3 regions of the Streptomyces sp. NPDC048718 genome follow, and region 2 is predicted to be linked to each of the others. Evidence: riboswitches for the same ligand, from Rfam matches in the RefSeq annotation. Region 2 holds a riboswitch; each other region holds the start of a gene.

Region 1 (5,109 bases), on a different contig from region 2:
GTCGTCGACATCGCCGGAGACGAACCGCTCGGCGCCGGCCAGGCACACGTACGACGCGTCGCGCCCGCCCACCGTCATCAGGGGCGTATCGGTGCTGTCGGCCAGCAGGCACTCGCGGTAGTAGTCCAGGAGGTCGGGCCAGGTGGGCTGCGCGGGACCGGACTTCGCGGCATGCGGCCGCGGCGGCTCCTCGGCGTCCAGGCGTGGACGCCGGCTCAGCGGATCGAGGGTCGGGGCCCGTCCGAGGGGACTGTCCGCGATGACGATACGGTCGTCGACGCCGTGCGCGGAGTGCACCGGAACCTGACGGCCGCCCTGGGCGCGCATCCGCCGCACCACATAGTCGAACAGGTCGCTGACGGAGACCTCGCCGCCGCCGCTTTTACTGACCTTTCCGGTGCGCAGCGCCTCGATCACCTCGCCCGTGAACGCGGACGGCTTCACCTCGTCGCCGCCGCCCGCGTACGCGTACGAGTCCTCGCCGGCCCGCGAGGACGACAGGACGTACACGCCTCTGCTGGTCAGCAGGGGCTCCTCGCCGGACTTGGCCACGGAGTCGTCCGGCCGCCGGTCCGAGGTACGCAGGCCCACGGCGAATCCACCGCTGCGGCAGCAGTCGATTATCACGATCTTCTGCGGGGCGTAGCACTGTTCCAGTGCCTCGTTGACGAAGCTCGCGCTGACGGCCGTCTCGGCCACTCGGTCGAAGTCGGTGTCCTTGGCCACGAAGTGGAACTCGCCACCGTCGCGCACGGTCCGCACGCCATGCCCGGAGACGTACACGAGCGCGAGTTCGTCCTCGTCGCAATCCTGCAGGAACTCGCCGATGGCCGACCGCATGTCGTCGGCGGTGAGATCGGGGAGGGTCCTGACGGAGACGAAGTTGCCGATGTTGCGGTGTGCCAGGACCTGGGAGAGACCCCAGACGTCCGCGCGTACGGACGCGAGCGACGGAAAACGGCCGTCGTCGTAGTGCTCGTTGCCGATCAGCAGGGCCCGGCGCTTGTGCAGGCGGGTCACGCCGAACCGCCATCTGGTGCGGAGCCGTTGTCCGACGCGGGGGCGGCGGCCGGTCCCGCGGCGGGATCCGGGCCGGGGCCTTCGATCGGCGGGGGACCGGCATCCGGCCCGGGGCCGTCACCGCCGGCGGTCCGGTCCAGGAACTCGCGGACGAGACGCTCCTGAGCGGCGTCCGGGCGTCCCGTGATCGCGACGGAATCGCCCGCGATGGTGACGTCGACCTTGCGGTGCCGGTCCTTGGCACACCATTCCTTGATCAGCGTGATCAGGACCTGGGACGTGGGGCGGGCGACAGCCGCGGTGACGGCTGCCCACAGAGCCACATCGCCGGCGCCCGCACCCTTGTGACCCGGCTCGCCCTTGTGACCCGGCTCGGCGGGCCCGTCGGTGTCGAGGAAGTCGACGACGAGGCCGTCGGTGGCGCGCAGCGTGTCAAGCAAATCCCGGGTGAGACGCTCCTGCCGGAGGGTGTCCCCGCCGGTGGGCACGATCAGTGTCCACCGCGATCCGCTGTCCCGCATTCGTTGCTCCCCGTGTACGTGTCCATGCCCGTGAGTGATCCCGGCCCGTCCGGAGACCTTTTCACGAGGGTGACCGCCGGTGACAAACCGGGGGCGGGGAAGGAACGGCATCCGGCCATCGTCGCCTCGCGTGGGTGGCGGGGGAGGGGGGAGGGCGCGGGGAGAACCCGGTCGTGGCATGCCGTACCGGAGCTTCGATGGGACCGTATGGGCGTCGAGGCACCGGCGGCCGACTCGACGCCGGGCCGGCCGCGCTTCTCGGAGCGACACCCCGAAAAGGGGCTGGGACCAGCGGCACGCGGAGCCAGGCCGGCCAAGCCCGGAGGGGCCGGGACGTGTGTGCGCCCCGGTCCCGCCGACGTCCCTCAGGTCATGCCCGAAGGAGCGGGAAACCGGTCAGGACAGGCCGGGGTTGGTCATGTCGAGCGCGGGCACGGGGCGGGGTGTTCCGTCGGCGTCGATCGCGACGAAGGTCAGGAACGCCGTGGCGACCTCGGTGGCGGGGGTGGAGTTGTTCCACCGCTCGGCCGTGACCCGCACCCCGACCGTCATGGAGGTCCGCCCGACCCGTTCGAGTCCGGCCTCCACGCTGAGCAGGTCGCCCGCCCGTACCGGGGTGAGGAAGGTCATACGGTCGACCGAGACGGTGACGGCCGGCCCGTCGGCGTGCCGGCCGGCGGCGGCCGCGGCGGCGTCGTCGATGAGCTTCATCATCACTCCGCCGTGGATGGTGCCGTACAGATTGGTGTCGTGGTCGCTCATGATGTGGGCGAGGACCACCCGGGAATCGTCCGGGGTCTTGGTCGGGCGGGCAGGGCTGGTGACGGGGGATTCGGCCACGTCAACTCTCCTTCGCGAGTCGCGGCAGGGCTTCTGCGCGCACCCCGGGGGCCGGTGCGCGGGCAGCGGGCAGGTCTTCGGACTCGCGGGCGCGTTCCCCGGCTCTCGCCGGCGGACTCCTACTGGCCGTCGCTTCCCAGGCCCTCGTGTGTGCCGGGCCCAGTGCGTATGACGGCGGTCGTTCCCACTCACCGCTGCGGGGCAGTCCCGGATTCCCACCGGGTTCCCTCTTACGACGCTCCCGTCCGGGGGATGGGGCGAACCAGCTGCCCTGCCAGCGTACGACAGCGAGCCCGCGCACTGCTCCCGTCGCGGAACCGGGATGTCCCGGGGCCGCGCCCCCGAGCCGTGCCGGCCACCCCGCGTGCCGTGACTGCCGTGGCTGCCGTCACCACCGTCCCGCTCACCCGCCTGCGAACCGAGCGCTCTCTACACTTCCCGGATGACCAGTGACGGATTTCAGCTCACGGTTCTGGGCAGCGCCACGCCCTACGCGAGCGAGCACAACCCGTGCTCCGGCTACCTCCTGACCGGCGCCGGTACCCGGGTCTGGGTGGACGCGGGCAGCGGGACGCTGGCGCGGCTGCAGAGGTACGCCCGGCTCGACGAGGTGGACGCGATCTGGATCTCGCATCTGCACGCCGACCACACCGCGGATCTGCTCACCGCGTACTACGCGGCGCTCTTCGCGGACATCCGGCTCGCCGCGCCCATCCCCCTCTACGGGCCGCCGGGCATCGCCGACCGGCTGGCCCGCTTCCTCACCAACGGCCCGACGCGCAGCCCCGTCGAGGCCGCCTTCGCCGTCCATGAGTTGTACGACGGACACGAGGCGCGCGTCGGTGAACTCGCCCTGACCAGCCGGGCGGTGGAGCACGGCATGCCGGCCTTCGCCCTGCGTGCCGAGGCCGGGGGCCGCTCGCTGGTCTACTCCGGGGACTCGGCGCCCTGCGCGAACCTCACGGAGCTGGCCGAGGAGTGCGACACCCTGCTGTGCGAGGCCGAGAGCGACCGGGCGCCGGCCGAGGGCGAGCAGACGCACCACACGCCCGAGGACGCCGCCGACACGGCCACCGCGGCTCGGGTGGGCCGGCTGATCATCACCCACGTCGGCCGTTTCCTGACACCGGGGCAGGCGGTGACGCGCGCCGCGGCCCGGTTCGATGGCGCCGTCGACTATGCCGAGCCCGGTGAGGTCTTCTCGATCGACCGCTCCCGAGGCCGCTCGGCGCGCTCCGGTCAGTCGATGCGCCCCTGGGGCGTGCCACTGGGCGGACGCTGAACGGCGAGGGCGTAGGCAGGCGGGTGACGCGCCTGGCGCAGGGCTCAACAGGCCGCCCCGTCACGCGAGATGAGGATCAGGGCAGTTCCAGCTCACCCATTCCCATCGTGCGCAGCGCGTGACCGCCCATCTCCAGATGGCCGGCCGGGTTCGGGTGTGCCGCCTTGTCCAGCCAGGCCATCGGGCCCTCCGTCCCGTGGTGCGCGGAGGCGTGCGGGATCCGGCCGGGCCGCCCCTCTCGCCTCGGCTCCCGACGCCCGGCCCCCGGCCCCGACTCCCGGACCCGACTCCCGACGGATCGCGAGAAGGGTCTTGGCCGTCTCCCCGATGGATGGAAGTCTGCTGATCATGAAGGTACTTGTGATCGGTGGGACGGTCTTTCTGGGCCGGGCGTTCGTCGACGAGGCGCTGCGGCGTGGGCACGAGGTGACGCTGTTCAACCGGGGGCGATCGGGGGAGACGCCCGTCGGCGTGGAGTCGGTGCGGGGCGATCGCGAGGACGAGGGCGCGCTGGCCGCGCTCGTGGAGGGGCGGCGCTGGGACTGGGTGGTCGACACGTGTGGATTCGAACCCCGGGTCGTACGGCGCTCGGTGCGGGCCCTGGCCGGGCACGCGGAGGCGTACGCCTTCGTGTCGTCGTTCCACGCGTACGCCGACTGGCCTGCCAAGGGCGTCGACGAGTCCTTTCCCCGGCACGCCTGCGCCGTGGACGCCTCGCCGGACGACGTGCCGTACAACGCGCTCAAGGCGGGCTGCGAGCGGGCCGTAGAGGAGGGCTTCCCGGGGCGCGCGCTGATCGTCAACCCCGGCATCATCGTCGGACCCGGCGAGCACGTCGGTCGTCTGCCCTGGTGGCTGGAGACCATCGCGCGCGGTGGTCGGGTGCCGGCCCCCGGAGCCCCGGACCGGGTGATGCAACTGGTCGACGCGCGGGACATCGCCGCCTTCCTGCTCGACCGGCTCGCCGAGGGTGACAGCGGGCGCTATCTGACCACCGGGGTGCCCGGCAACACCAGCATGGGCGAGTTGCTGGCCGCGTGCGTCGAGGCCACCGGATCGGAGGCCGAACTCGTCTGGGTCGACGAGCAGTTCTTGCTGGACCACGATGTCGCCCCGTGGTCGGAACTGCCGTTGTGGGCGCCGGACGTCCCGGAGTTCGCGGGTACGTGGACCCCGTCTTCAGCCAAGGCGCTCGCCGCCGGGATGCGCTGCCGTCCCGTCGCCGAGACCGTCGTGGACACCTGGCGGGCGCTCCAGGACGGCGGGTACCCGCCGCCGAAGTACCTTCAGGGGAAGATGCCGGTCGGCCTGGACGAGGGCAAGCGCGACGCCGTTCTGGCGGCCTGGGACGCCAGAGAGGTCAGGGGCTCCGGGAGTGCGCGGAGCTGAGGGGGCGTAGCCGCGTCCCGCCTGGCCGCGGCCGGCCGGGCGGGTGCGCGGCGATGT
Region 2 (5,109 bases):
CGCCTCCGGGGCCGTGCCGCGCAGCGCGCGCACGGTCGCCACCATGCCGCCGTGATACTGGAAGTAGTCGTCGGAGTCGGCGATGTCGTGCTCGCGCGTGTCCGTGTTCTTCGCGGCGACCGCGATCCGCCGGTACGCCGTCTCCATCTCGGCGCGCGCCGGGCGGCCTTCGAGCCCGCGCCCGTACGCGTAGCCGCCCCACACCGTGTACACCTCGGCGAGATCGGCGTCCGTGCGCCAGTCGCGCGAGTCGATGAGCTGGAGCAGCCCCGCGCCGTACGTACCGGGCCGGGAGCCGAAGATACGGGTGGTGGCGCGCCGTTCGTCACCGTGCTCGGCGAGGTCGGCCTGGGCGTGCGCGCGGACGTGGTTGTCCTCGGCGGACTCCTCCGCGAGCCCCGCGACCAGCCGTACGGCGTCGTCGAGCAGCCCGATGACATGCGGGAACGCGTCACGGAAGAAGCCGGAGATACGCAGGGTCACATCGATCCGGGGCCGGCCGAGCTCGGCGAGCGGGATCGGCTCCAGTCCGCTTACGCGGCGCGAGGCGTCGTCCCACAGCGGCCGGACGCCGAGCAGCGCCAGCGCCTCGGCGACGTCGTCGCCCGCCGTGCGCATCGCGCTCGTCCCCCACAGGGACAGGCCGACGGAGGTGGGCCAGGTGCCGTTGTCCTCGCGGTAGCGGGCGAGCAGGGAGTCGGCGAGGGCCTGGCCGGTCTCCCAGGCGAGCCGGGACGGCACGGCCTTGGGGTCGACGGAGTAGAAGTTACGGCCGGTCGGCAGCACGTTGACCAGGCCGCGCAGCGGCGAGCCGGAGGGCCCGGCGGGCACGAAGCCGCCGTTCAACGCGTGGACACAGTGGGCGAGTTCGTCGGTGGTGGCGGCGAGCCGGGGCACGACCTGCTCGCAGGCGAAGCGCAGTACCGCCGTCACCTGCTCCAGACGACCGTCTGCCGCCAACTCGCCGTCGTCCAGGCCGAGTCGTGCCGCGTCCTCGACCGCGTCCACCGACCAGCCGGCCGCTTCCATGGCCTCGACCACCCGCCGCGCCCGCTCCTCGATGGCGTCGGTGCGGGTCCGGTCGGTCGCCGACTCGTCCAGGCCGAGCGCCTCGCGCAGTCCGGGCAGGGCCTGCGTGCCGCCCCAGATCTGGCGGGCCCGCAGAATGGACAGCACCAGGTTGACCCGCTCCGGCCCGGCCGGCGCCCCGCCGAGGACGTGCAGTCCGTCGCGGATCTGCGCGTCCTTCACCTCGCACAGCCAGCCGTCGACGTGCAGCAGGAAGTCGTCGAAGCCGTCGTCGTCCGGGCGGTCGGCCAGCCCCAGGTCGTGATCGAGCTTCGCGGCCTGGATCAGCGTCCAGATCTGGGCCCGGATCGCGGGCAGCTTCGCCGGGTCCATGCTGCTGATCTGGGCGTACTCGTCGAGGAGTTGCTCAAGGCGGGCGATGTCGCCGTAGCTGTCGGCGCGGGCCATCGGCGGCACGAGATGGTCCACGAGAGTGGCGTGCGCGCGGCGCTTGGCCTGCGTCCCCTCGCCGGGGTCGTTGACGAGGAACGGGTAGACCAGCGGCAGATCGCCGAGCGCCGCGTCCGGCCCGCAGGCGGCGGACAGGCCCGCGTTCTTGCCGGGCAGCCACTCCAGGTTGCCGTGCTTGCCGAGGTGGATCATCGCGTCGGCGCCGAAGCCGCCGTCGTCGGCGCGCGCCGCGATCCAGCGGTAGGCGGCGAGATAGTGGTGCGAGGGCGGCAGATCCGGGTCGTGGTAGATCGCGATCGGGTTCTCGCCGAAGCCGCGCGGCGGCTGGATGAGGACCAGCAGATTCCCGCGCCGCAGCGCGGCGAGCACGATGTCGCCGTCGGGGTCGCCGCCCTGGGCCGCCCGGGAGCGGTCCAGGAACATCTCGCCGGGCGCCGGGCCCCAGTGCTCCTCGACCCCGGCGCGCAGCTCGGCGGGCAGCGCCGCGTACCAGCGCCGGTAGTCGGCGGCCGGGATCCGTACCGGGTTCGCGGCCAACTGCTCCTCGGTCAGCCAGTCCTGGTCGTGGCCGCCCGCGTCGATCAGCGCGCGGATCAGCTCGTCGCCGTCGCCGGAGATCAGGCCCGGGATGTCCTTCGCTGGCCCGAAGTCGTACCCCTCGGCGATGAGCCGGCGCAGCAGCGCGACGGCCGAGGCGGGAGTGTCGAGGCCGACCGCGTTGCCGATCCGGGAGTGCTTGGTCGGGTACGCGGAGAGGACCAGGGCCACCCTCTTCTCCGCGTTCGGGATGTGGCGCAGCCGGGCGTGCCGGACGGCGATCCCCGCGACCCGTGCGGCGCGTTCGGCGTCCGCCACGTACGCGGGCAGACCGTCCTCGTCGATCTCCTTGAAGGAGAACGGGACGGTGATCAGCCGGCCGTCGAACTCCGGTACGGCGACCTGGCTCGCGGCGTCCAGCGGCGACAGACCCTCGTCGTTCTCCTCCCAGGACGCCCGGGAGCCGGTCAGGCACAGCGCCTGGAGGACCGGTACGTCGAGCGCGGCGAGCGCGCCCGCGTCCCACGCCTCCTCGTCCCCGCCGGCCTGCGCCTCGGCGGGCCGGGTGCCGCCCGCCGCGAGGACCGTGGTGACGATCGCGTCGGCGTCGCCGAGCGCCGCGAGCAGCTCGGGCTCGGGGGCGCGCAGGGAGGCCACGTACAGCGGGACCGCCCGGCCGCCCGCGTCCTCGATCGCGTCGCAAAGGGCGCCGACGAAGGCGGTGTTGCCGCTCATGTGGTGGGCGCGGTAATAGAGCACCGCGATGGCGGGGGCGTCGGGCGCCGGGGCCGTGCGGGGCGTGCGGTCGAGGGGGCCCCAGGCGGGCGCCGGGGCCGGGGCCTCGAAGCCGTGGCCGGTGAGCAGGACCGTGTCGGAGAGGAACCGGGCCAGCTGGGCGAGGTTGGCGGGGCCACCGTGCGCGAGGTACGCGTGGGCCTCGGTGGCGACCCCGACCGGGACCGTGGACGCGGCCATGAGCTGGGCGTCCGGGGCCTGTTCGCCGCTGAGCACGACCACCGGGAGGCCACTGGCGAGGACCGTGTCCAGGCCCTCCTGCCAGGAGCGCACCCCGCCGAGGAGCCGGACGACGACCAGCGTGGCGCCGTCGAGGAGCGCCGGGAGGTCGGCGAGCGGGAGGCGGGAGGGGTTGGCGAAGCGGTACGTCAGAGGGGCGGCCGAGGCGTCGGCGGCGCCGGATTCGGTGGTGGTTGTGGCGGCCGGGTCGGGACCGGCGGCCGGGGAGGCAGCGGACGTGGACGCGGCGGACACGGCGGACGCGGCGGCGTTCGCCGCACGGGCGCTGAGCAGGTCGGTGTCGGAATGCGACAGCAGAACGAGCATGGCGAGGCTCGGCCCTTCCTCGGGGTATCCGCGCCCCGGGTGGTCGTTGGATGGCGGGAGTTCCTGACTCACCGGACACCCGAGGCTCGGGGCCGGCTCACAGTGGCGGGACCGCGCCGGAATCTCACCGGGCTTCCTCCCCGGGGTCCTGGGACCCCATGCCGGTCTGCATCCTAGAACGAGTGGTCGGCGGAGCGGGAGGGGTGGTCCGTCACCCCCGGTTGCCGGGCCATCGCGCATAGGTATGCTCGCCGCCATGCCGCCCACTCCCGACACCTCACCCAAGCCGGGCGAACCTCCCATACGGGACCGTGGCGACGCGTGCCCCGGGGCGCTCCGGTTGCATGTCGCCGCTGATGGATTTCTTGCCCGACTGCGCTTGCCCGCAGGCAAGTTGACGCATGATCAGATCGAGTTGCTGGCTTCCGTTTCCGAGTCTCTCGGGGACGGCGCCGTCAGCATCACCTCGCGCGGCAACGTGGAGCTGCGCGGCCTGCCGGACGGCTCGGCGAGCACCCTCGCCGACCGCCTCGGACCCGGCGGACTGCTCCCCTCGCCGACCCACGAGCGGGTCCGCAACATCGTCGCCTCACCGGCCGCCGGACTCGACGGAGCCGGCCATGCCGACGTGCACGCCTGGGCCCGTGACCTGGACCGACTGCTGTGCGCGGAGCCCCGCGCGGCCGCCCTCTCGGGGCGTTTCCTGTTCGTCCTGGACGACGGGCGCGGCGATGTCGCCGGACTCGGCGGCGATGTGACCTTGATCGCAGAACCGGGCGGCGCGTCCGCCCTGCTCCGGGTCGGGGACCGGACGCTGCGGATCGCCGCCGGGCACGCGCCCCGGGCCGCCCTCGCCGCCGCCCTCGCCTTCCTCGCCGCCGCCGAGGCGGCCGGCACCGGGGCGTGGCGGGTCGGCGAGTTGCCGGCCGGGGCGGCCGAGGCCGTCGACCTGAGCGGTGCGGGCGGGCAGCCCGTACCCGTACCGCCCCCGCTGCCCTCCGGCCCCCCGCCCGCACCCGGCCCGCTCGGCCCGCGCGCCGTGTCCGTCCTCGCCCCCCTCGGCCGGCTGACCGCCGCGCAGTTGCGGGCGCTGCTGCCCGCGGCGGAGGTACGGCTGACGCCCTGGCGCGGGGCGGTCGTCGTGACCCACGAGCAGGGGGTGGAGCCCGGGCACGTAAGCGAGTCGGAGCCCGCGTCCGCGTCCGAGCGCGCGCCCGAACCGCTCGCGCACCTCGCACGCCTCGCCTCGGCCGGCCTGATCACCCGCCCCGACGCCCCCGGCGCCGGAGTCACCGCCTGCACCGGTCTGCCCGGCTGCGCCAAGTCCCTGGCGGACGTACGGGCGGACGCCGCCCGCGCCCTCGCCGTACCCGCCGGTGCGCTGCCCGTGCACTTCGCCGGCTGCGCCCGGCGCTGCGGGCACCCGCGCGGCACCTGGGTCGACGTCCTCGCGACCGCGTCCGAGGCCGCGCCCGAGACCGCGACCGAGGCCGAGACCACCAGGGACGGCGCGTACCTGGTGGACGGCGCCCCCACCCCCCGTACCGCCCTGCCCGGCGCGGTCGCCACCGCCCGTACCGCCCGTACCGCCGGCGCCGGCCCATCCGCCCTCACCGCCCGCGCGGCTTACACGACCCCCACGAGATGAGCGAGAGCCCCACGATGTTCGAGTACGAGAAGGACGGCGCGGAGATCTACCGTCGTTCCTTCGCCACGATCCGGTCCGAGGCCGCGGCGGATCTCGCGGGCCTG
Region 3 (5,109 bases), on a different contig from region 2:
CGCAACACCACCATCCTGCCGCTGTACTCGCTGATGCTGGGCCTGCTCGCGCTGCTCGGCTTCATGGCGATCGCGGCCGGGGTGAAGGTGAGCAACGGTCAGCTCGCCATCCCGCAGCTCTTCGAGGACATGTTCCCGGACTGGTTCGCGGGCGTGGCCTTCGCCGCGATCGGCATCGGCGCGCTCGTGCCGGCCGCGATCATGTCGATCGCCGCGGCCAACCTCTTCACCCGCAACATCTACAAGGACTTCATCAAGCCGAACGCGACCGCCGAGCAGGAGACCAAGGTCTCCAAGCTGGTCTCGCTCCTGGTGAAGGTCGGCGCCCTGATCTTCGTCCTCACCATGGACAAGACCGTCGCCATCAACTTCCAGCTGCTGGGCGGCATCTGGATCCTGCAGACCTTCCCGGCCCTGGTCGGCGGCCTGTTCACCCGCTGGTTCCACCGCTGGGCGCTGCTCGTCGGCTGGGGCGTCGGCATGATCTACGGCACAGCCGCCGCATACGGGGTGGCGAGCCCCACGCAGAAGCACTTCGGCGGCTCGTCGGCGGAGATCCCGGGCATCGGCGAGATCGGCTACATCGGCCTCACCGCCTTCACCCTGAACGTGATCGTCACCGTCGTCCTCACCCTGGTGCTGCGCGCCGTCGGGACGCCGGACGGGGTCGACGAGACCTCGCCGGAGGACTACACGGCGGACGCCGGCGACAAGGGTGTCGTCACCGAGCTGCCGAAGGTCGGCGCCGGGCACTGACGCCTCGGCCGACCGCGACAGCGACACGGAGCAGTTCCGGGGCCGCCGGGCCTTCCCGAGGGAAAGCCCGGCGGCCCCGCCCGTTCTCCCGCGAGTATGAACGGATGAACTCTCGTACGTTTTTGACCAGCCGCCCGCTGCTTCTGCCCTTGGCCCTGCCCCTGGCGCTGGCCCTCACCGGCTGCGGCAGCGTGATCGCCGGCGCCCCCTCCCAGGCCGAGCTGGAGGAGCGCGCCGGGTACGCGCAGCTCTCCCTGGACCATGTGTACGTCACGGAGATCGAGGGCTTCACCCTCGCCCGCCAGTCGGTCGGCGTCATGGGCGACGACGGCTTCCAGGCCACGTACGTCGCCAAGGACGGCACCCAGGTCACCCTCGGCGCCGATCGCGGCACCTTCACCGACCAGGACTGCGCCGCCTCCCCGAAGTCCGCCCCCTGCGCGCCGGAGAAGCCCGGCTGGTACCGCACGTCCGACGGACAGCACACGTACATCCGCGTCGAGGACGGCGTACGGATCACCCTCGGCGCCCCGCTCACCGTCGGCAAGGACCGGCTGCGTGCCGCCGCCGAGCGGGCGCACCGGGCCGACGCCCGCGAACTCGACGACGTGCTGCCCGAGAAGCCGGCGGGCGGCGGGGCACCCGTACAGCGCGGCGATCTGCCCGCGGAGGGCGACGGCGCGCCCGACAACAGCGTGGGGGTCGGTGGCTGAAATTCTCCCGCGCCGGCCCTCTGCCCCCGACAGACTGGCCTCCATGGACTTCACGATCAGAGCAGCGCGCCCCGAGGACTACGAGCGCCTCGGCGAGATCACCGTACGGGCCTACCGCGACGACGGCTTCCTGGCGTTCGGCGAGGCCGACGGCTATACGGACCTGCTGCGCGACGTGGCCGGGCGCGCCGCCGAGGCGGAGGTGCTCGTCGCGGTCGACGCGGCGGAGACGGTCCTCGGAGGGGTGACCTTCACCACCGGGGGCGAGAAGTGGGCGGACACCGCCCGCGCGGACGAGGCCGAATTCCGGATGCTGGCCGTCGACCACGCGGCCCGCGGCCGGGGCGTCGGCGAGGCGCTGGTGCGGGCGTGCGTGGACCGCGCGCGGGCCGTCCCCCGCTGCGCGCGGATCGTCCTGTCCACTCAGCGGACCATGACCAAAGCGCACCGGGTCTACGCCCGGCTCGGCTTCGTCCGGGCCCCCGAGCGGGACTGGCAGCCCGTTCCCGGGGTGGACTTCACCCTGCTCTCCTACGGTCTGGAGCTGCGGGACACGGTCTGAGGCCTGACGCCGGGACACAACATGTGGGGGGTGCCGCAAGCGGCGCCCCCCACATGTATGCTCGTCCTCGCTGTCGTCGCAGGGGAATCCGGTGGAAATCCGGAACTGTCCCGCAACGGTATGGTTCGTGCTCTTTCGCGCGGCCGGAGTCCGAAGACCTGTGGACAGCGCACCCGGTCCGTCCGTTCCGGGTGCCACAGACGTCCGGGCCTCGCGGAGTGGGCCGGTGGACGCGGCGCGCCGCGCGTATCCCGGCCCCCGCTCGTCCCCGTATCCCCCGTGCAGGCCACGAGCCGAGCGAGGGAGAGCCCCCAGTGACCATCGCGCCCGCCGATCCGGCTTCGGCTGTATCTTCCGAGGAGATCGCGGCCCAGAGCGACGGCCCCGGAACCGCGCTGCTGCGGATCCTGACCGACCTCACCGCCGACCTCACCGACACCGACCCCGGCCGGGTCGCCGCCGCCGCGCTGCGCGGCCGGCACCCCGGCTCGGACACGGCGGAGCTGCGCGAACTCGCCACCGAGGCGGCGGCCGGCCTGATCGCCGAGGACCCCGCGTACTCGCGGCTCGCCGCCCGGCTGCTCACGCTCACCATCGCCGAGGAGGCGGCCGGACAGGGCGCGGTCTCCTTCTCCGAGTCCGTCGCCACCGGTCACCGCGAGGGTCTGATCGCCGACCGGACCGCGGAATTCGTGGCCCTGCACGCCGACCGGCTCGACGCCGCGATCGACCCGGCCGGCGACGACCGCTTCGGGTACTTCGGTCTGCGCACCCTGTACTCCCGCTACCTGCTGCGCCACCCGATCACCCGCAAGGTGATCGAGACGCCGCAGCACTTCATGCTGCGGGTCGCCGCCGGTCTCGCCGAGGACGACAGCGTGCGCGCGCTGGAGGAGGTCGCGGCGCTGTACGGGCTGATGAGCCGGCTCGACTACCTGCCGTCCTCCCCCACGCTGTTCAACTCCGGCACCCGCCACCCGCAGATGTCGTCCTGCTACCTCCTCGACTCCCCGAAGGACGAGCTGGACTCCATCTACGACCGCTACCACCAGGTCGCGCGCCTGTCGAAGCACGCGGGCGGCATCGGTCTCGCGTACTCCCGCATCCGCGCCCGCGGCTCGCTGATCCGCGGCACCAACGGCCACTCCAACGGCATCGTCCCGTTCCTGAAGACGCTGGACGCCTCCGTCGCCGCGGTGAACCAGGGCGGCCGGCGCAAGGGCGCCGCCGCGGTCTACCTGGAGACCTGGCACGCGGACATCGAGGAGTTCCTGGAGCTGCGCGACAACACGGGCGAGGACGCCCGGCGCACCCACAACCTCAACCTGGCGCACTGGATCCCCGACGAGTTCATGCGCCGGGTGAACGCGGACGCCGACTGGTCACTGTTCTCCCCGGCCGACGTGCCCGAGCTGGTCGACCTGTACGGCGCGGAGTTCGACGCCGCGTACGTCGCGGCCGAGGCGAAGGGCCTGGCCCGCAAGACGCTGCCGGCCCGCGAGCTGTACGGCCGGATGATGCGTACCCTCGCGCAGACCGGCAACGGCTGGATGACCTTCAAGGACGCCGCCAACCGGACCGCGAACCAGACCGCCGAGCCCGGCTCGGTCGTCCACTCCTCGAACCTCTGCACCGAGATCATCGAGGTCACGGACGACGGCGAGACCGCCGTGTGCAACCTCGGCTCGGTCAACCTGGGCGCCTTCGTCGACACGGCCACCGGCGAACTGGACTGGGAGCGTCTCGACGCGACCGTCCGCACCGCCGTCACCTTCCTCGACCGGGTCGTCGACATCAACTTCTACCCGACCGAGCAGGCCGGGCGCTCCAACTCCCGGTGGCGTCCGGTGGGCCTGGGCGCCATGGGTCTCCAGGACGTCTTCTTCCAGCTGAAGCTGCCGTTCGACTCGGCGGAGGCGCGGGCGCTGTCCACCCGGATCTCCGAGCGGATCATGCTCGCCGCGTACGAGGCGTCCGCCGACCTCGCCGAGCGCAACGGTCCGCTGCCCGCCTGGGACAAGACCCGCACCGCGCGAGGTGTGCTGCACCCCGACCACTACGACGTGGAGCTGACCTGGCCGGAGCGCTGGGCCGCGCTGCGGGCCCGGATCGCCGAGGTCGGCATGCGCAACAGCCTGCTGCTCGCGATCGCGCCGACGGCGACGATCGCCTCGATCGCCGGTGTCTACGAGTGCATCGAGCCGCAGGTCTCCAACCTCTTCAAGCGCGAGACGCTGTCGGGTGAGTTCCTCCAGGTCAACGCGTACCTGGTGGACGAGCTGAAGCGGCTGGGCGTCTGGGACGCCGAGACCCGCGAGGCGCTGCGCGAGTCCTCGGGCTCCGTGCAGGACTTCGCCTGGGTGCCGGCCGAGACGCGGGCGCTGTACCGGACGGCCTGGGAGATCCCGCAGCGCGGTCTGATCGACATGGCGGCGGCCCGTACCCCGTTCCTGGACCAGGCGCAGTCGCTGAACCTGTTCATGGAGACGCCGACCATCGGCAAGCTGTCGTCGATGTACGCGTATGCCTGGAAGCAGGGTCTGAAGACCACGTACTACCTGCGCTCGCGCCCGGCCACCCGGATCGCCCGCGCCGCCCGCGCCGCCGCCCCCGTACCGGCGCAGTCCCCGGCGCCCGACGCGGACGCCATCGCCTGCTCCCTTGAGAACCCCGAGTCCTGCGAGGCCTGCCAGTAATGACCGCCGACAAGAACCAGAAGAACCTGCTCGACCCGGGCTTCGAACTGACCCTGCGTCCGATGCGCTACCCGGACTTCTACGAGCGCTACCGCGACGCCATCAAGAACACCTGGACCGTGGAGGAGGTCGACCTCCACTCCGACGTGGCCGACCTCGCCAAGCTGTCCCCGGGCGAGCAGCACATGATCGGACGGCTCGTCGCGTTCTTCGCGACCGGCGACTCGATCGTGGCGAACAACCTGGTGCTGACGCTCTACAAGCACATCAACTCCCCCGAGGCGCGGCTCTACCTCTCGCGCCAGCTCTTCGAGGAGGCCGTGCACGTCCAGTTCTATCTGACGCTGCTCGACACCTACCTCCCCGACCCGGCGGAGCGCGC

Evidence for each region. Region 2 has a riboswitch for cobalamin ahead of cobN (cobaltochelatase subunit CobN). Riboswitches for the same ligand answer to the same signal wherever they lie in the genome.
Region 1: linked by a shared signal. The riboswitch ahead of ACGFRB_RS13355 (acyl-CoA thioesterase) and the one ahead of cobN (cobaltochelatase subunit CobN) in region 2 are both predicted to bind cobalamin.
Region 3: linked by a shared signal. The riboswitch ahead of ACGFRB_RS08295 (ribonucleoside-diphosphate reductase subunit alpha) and the one ahead of cobN (cobaltochelatase subunit CobN) in region 2 are both predicted to bind cobalamin.

What each region holds. Positions count from the first base shown of each region.
Region 1 covers NZ_JBICVG010000006.1:124,457-129,565, forward strand. Annotated here, with positions in the region: gene ACGFRB_RS13345 (AAA domain-containing protein) at 1-1,020, opposite strand, end outside; gene ACGFRB_RS13350 (hypothetical protein) at 1,017-1,541, opposite strand; gene ACGFRB_RS13355 (acyl-CoA thioesterase) at 1,938-2,381, opposite strand; cobalamin riboswitch at 2,432-2,663, opposite strand; gene ACGFRB_RS13360 (MBL fold metallo-hydrolase) at 2,824-3,663, shown strand; gene ACGFRB_RS13365 (NAD-dependent epimerase/dehydratase family protein) at 4,012-5,052, shown strand.
Region 2 covers NZ_JBICVG010000008.1:334,858-339,966, reverse strand. Annotated here, with positions in the region: gene cobN (cobaltochelatase subunit CobN) at 1-3,357, opposite strand, end outside; cobalamin riboswitch at 3,396-3,532, opposite strand; gene ACGFRB_RS18180 (cobalamin biosynthesis protein CobG) at 3,773-5,005, shown strand; gene ACGFRB_RS18175 (precorrin-8X methylmutase) at 5,002-5,109, shown strand, end outside.
Region 3 covers NZ_JBICVG010000004.1:746-5,854, reverse strand. Annotated here, with positions in the region: gene mctP (monocarboxylate uptake permease MctP) at 1-756, shown strand, start outside; gene ACGFRB_RS08305 (hypothetical protein) at 861-1,469, shown strand; gene ACGFRB_RS08300 (GNAT family N-acetyltransferase) at 1,513-2,031, shown strand; cobalamin riboswitch at 2,080-2,212, shown strand; gene ACGFRB_RS08295 (ribonucleoside-diphosphate reductase subunit alpha) at 2,346-4,727, shown strand; gene ACGFRB_RS08290 (ribonucleotide-diphosphate reductase subunit beta) at 4,727-5,109, shown strand, end outside.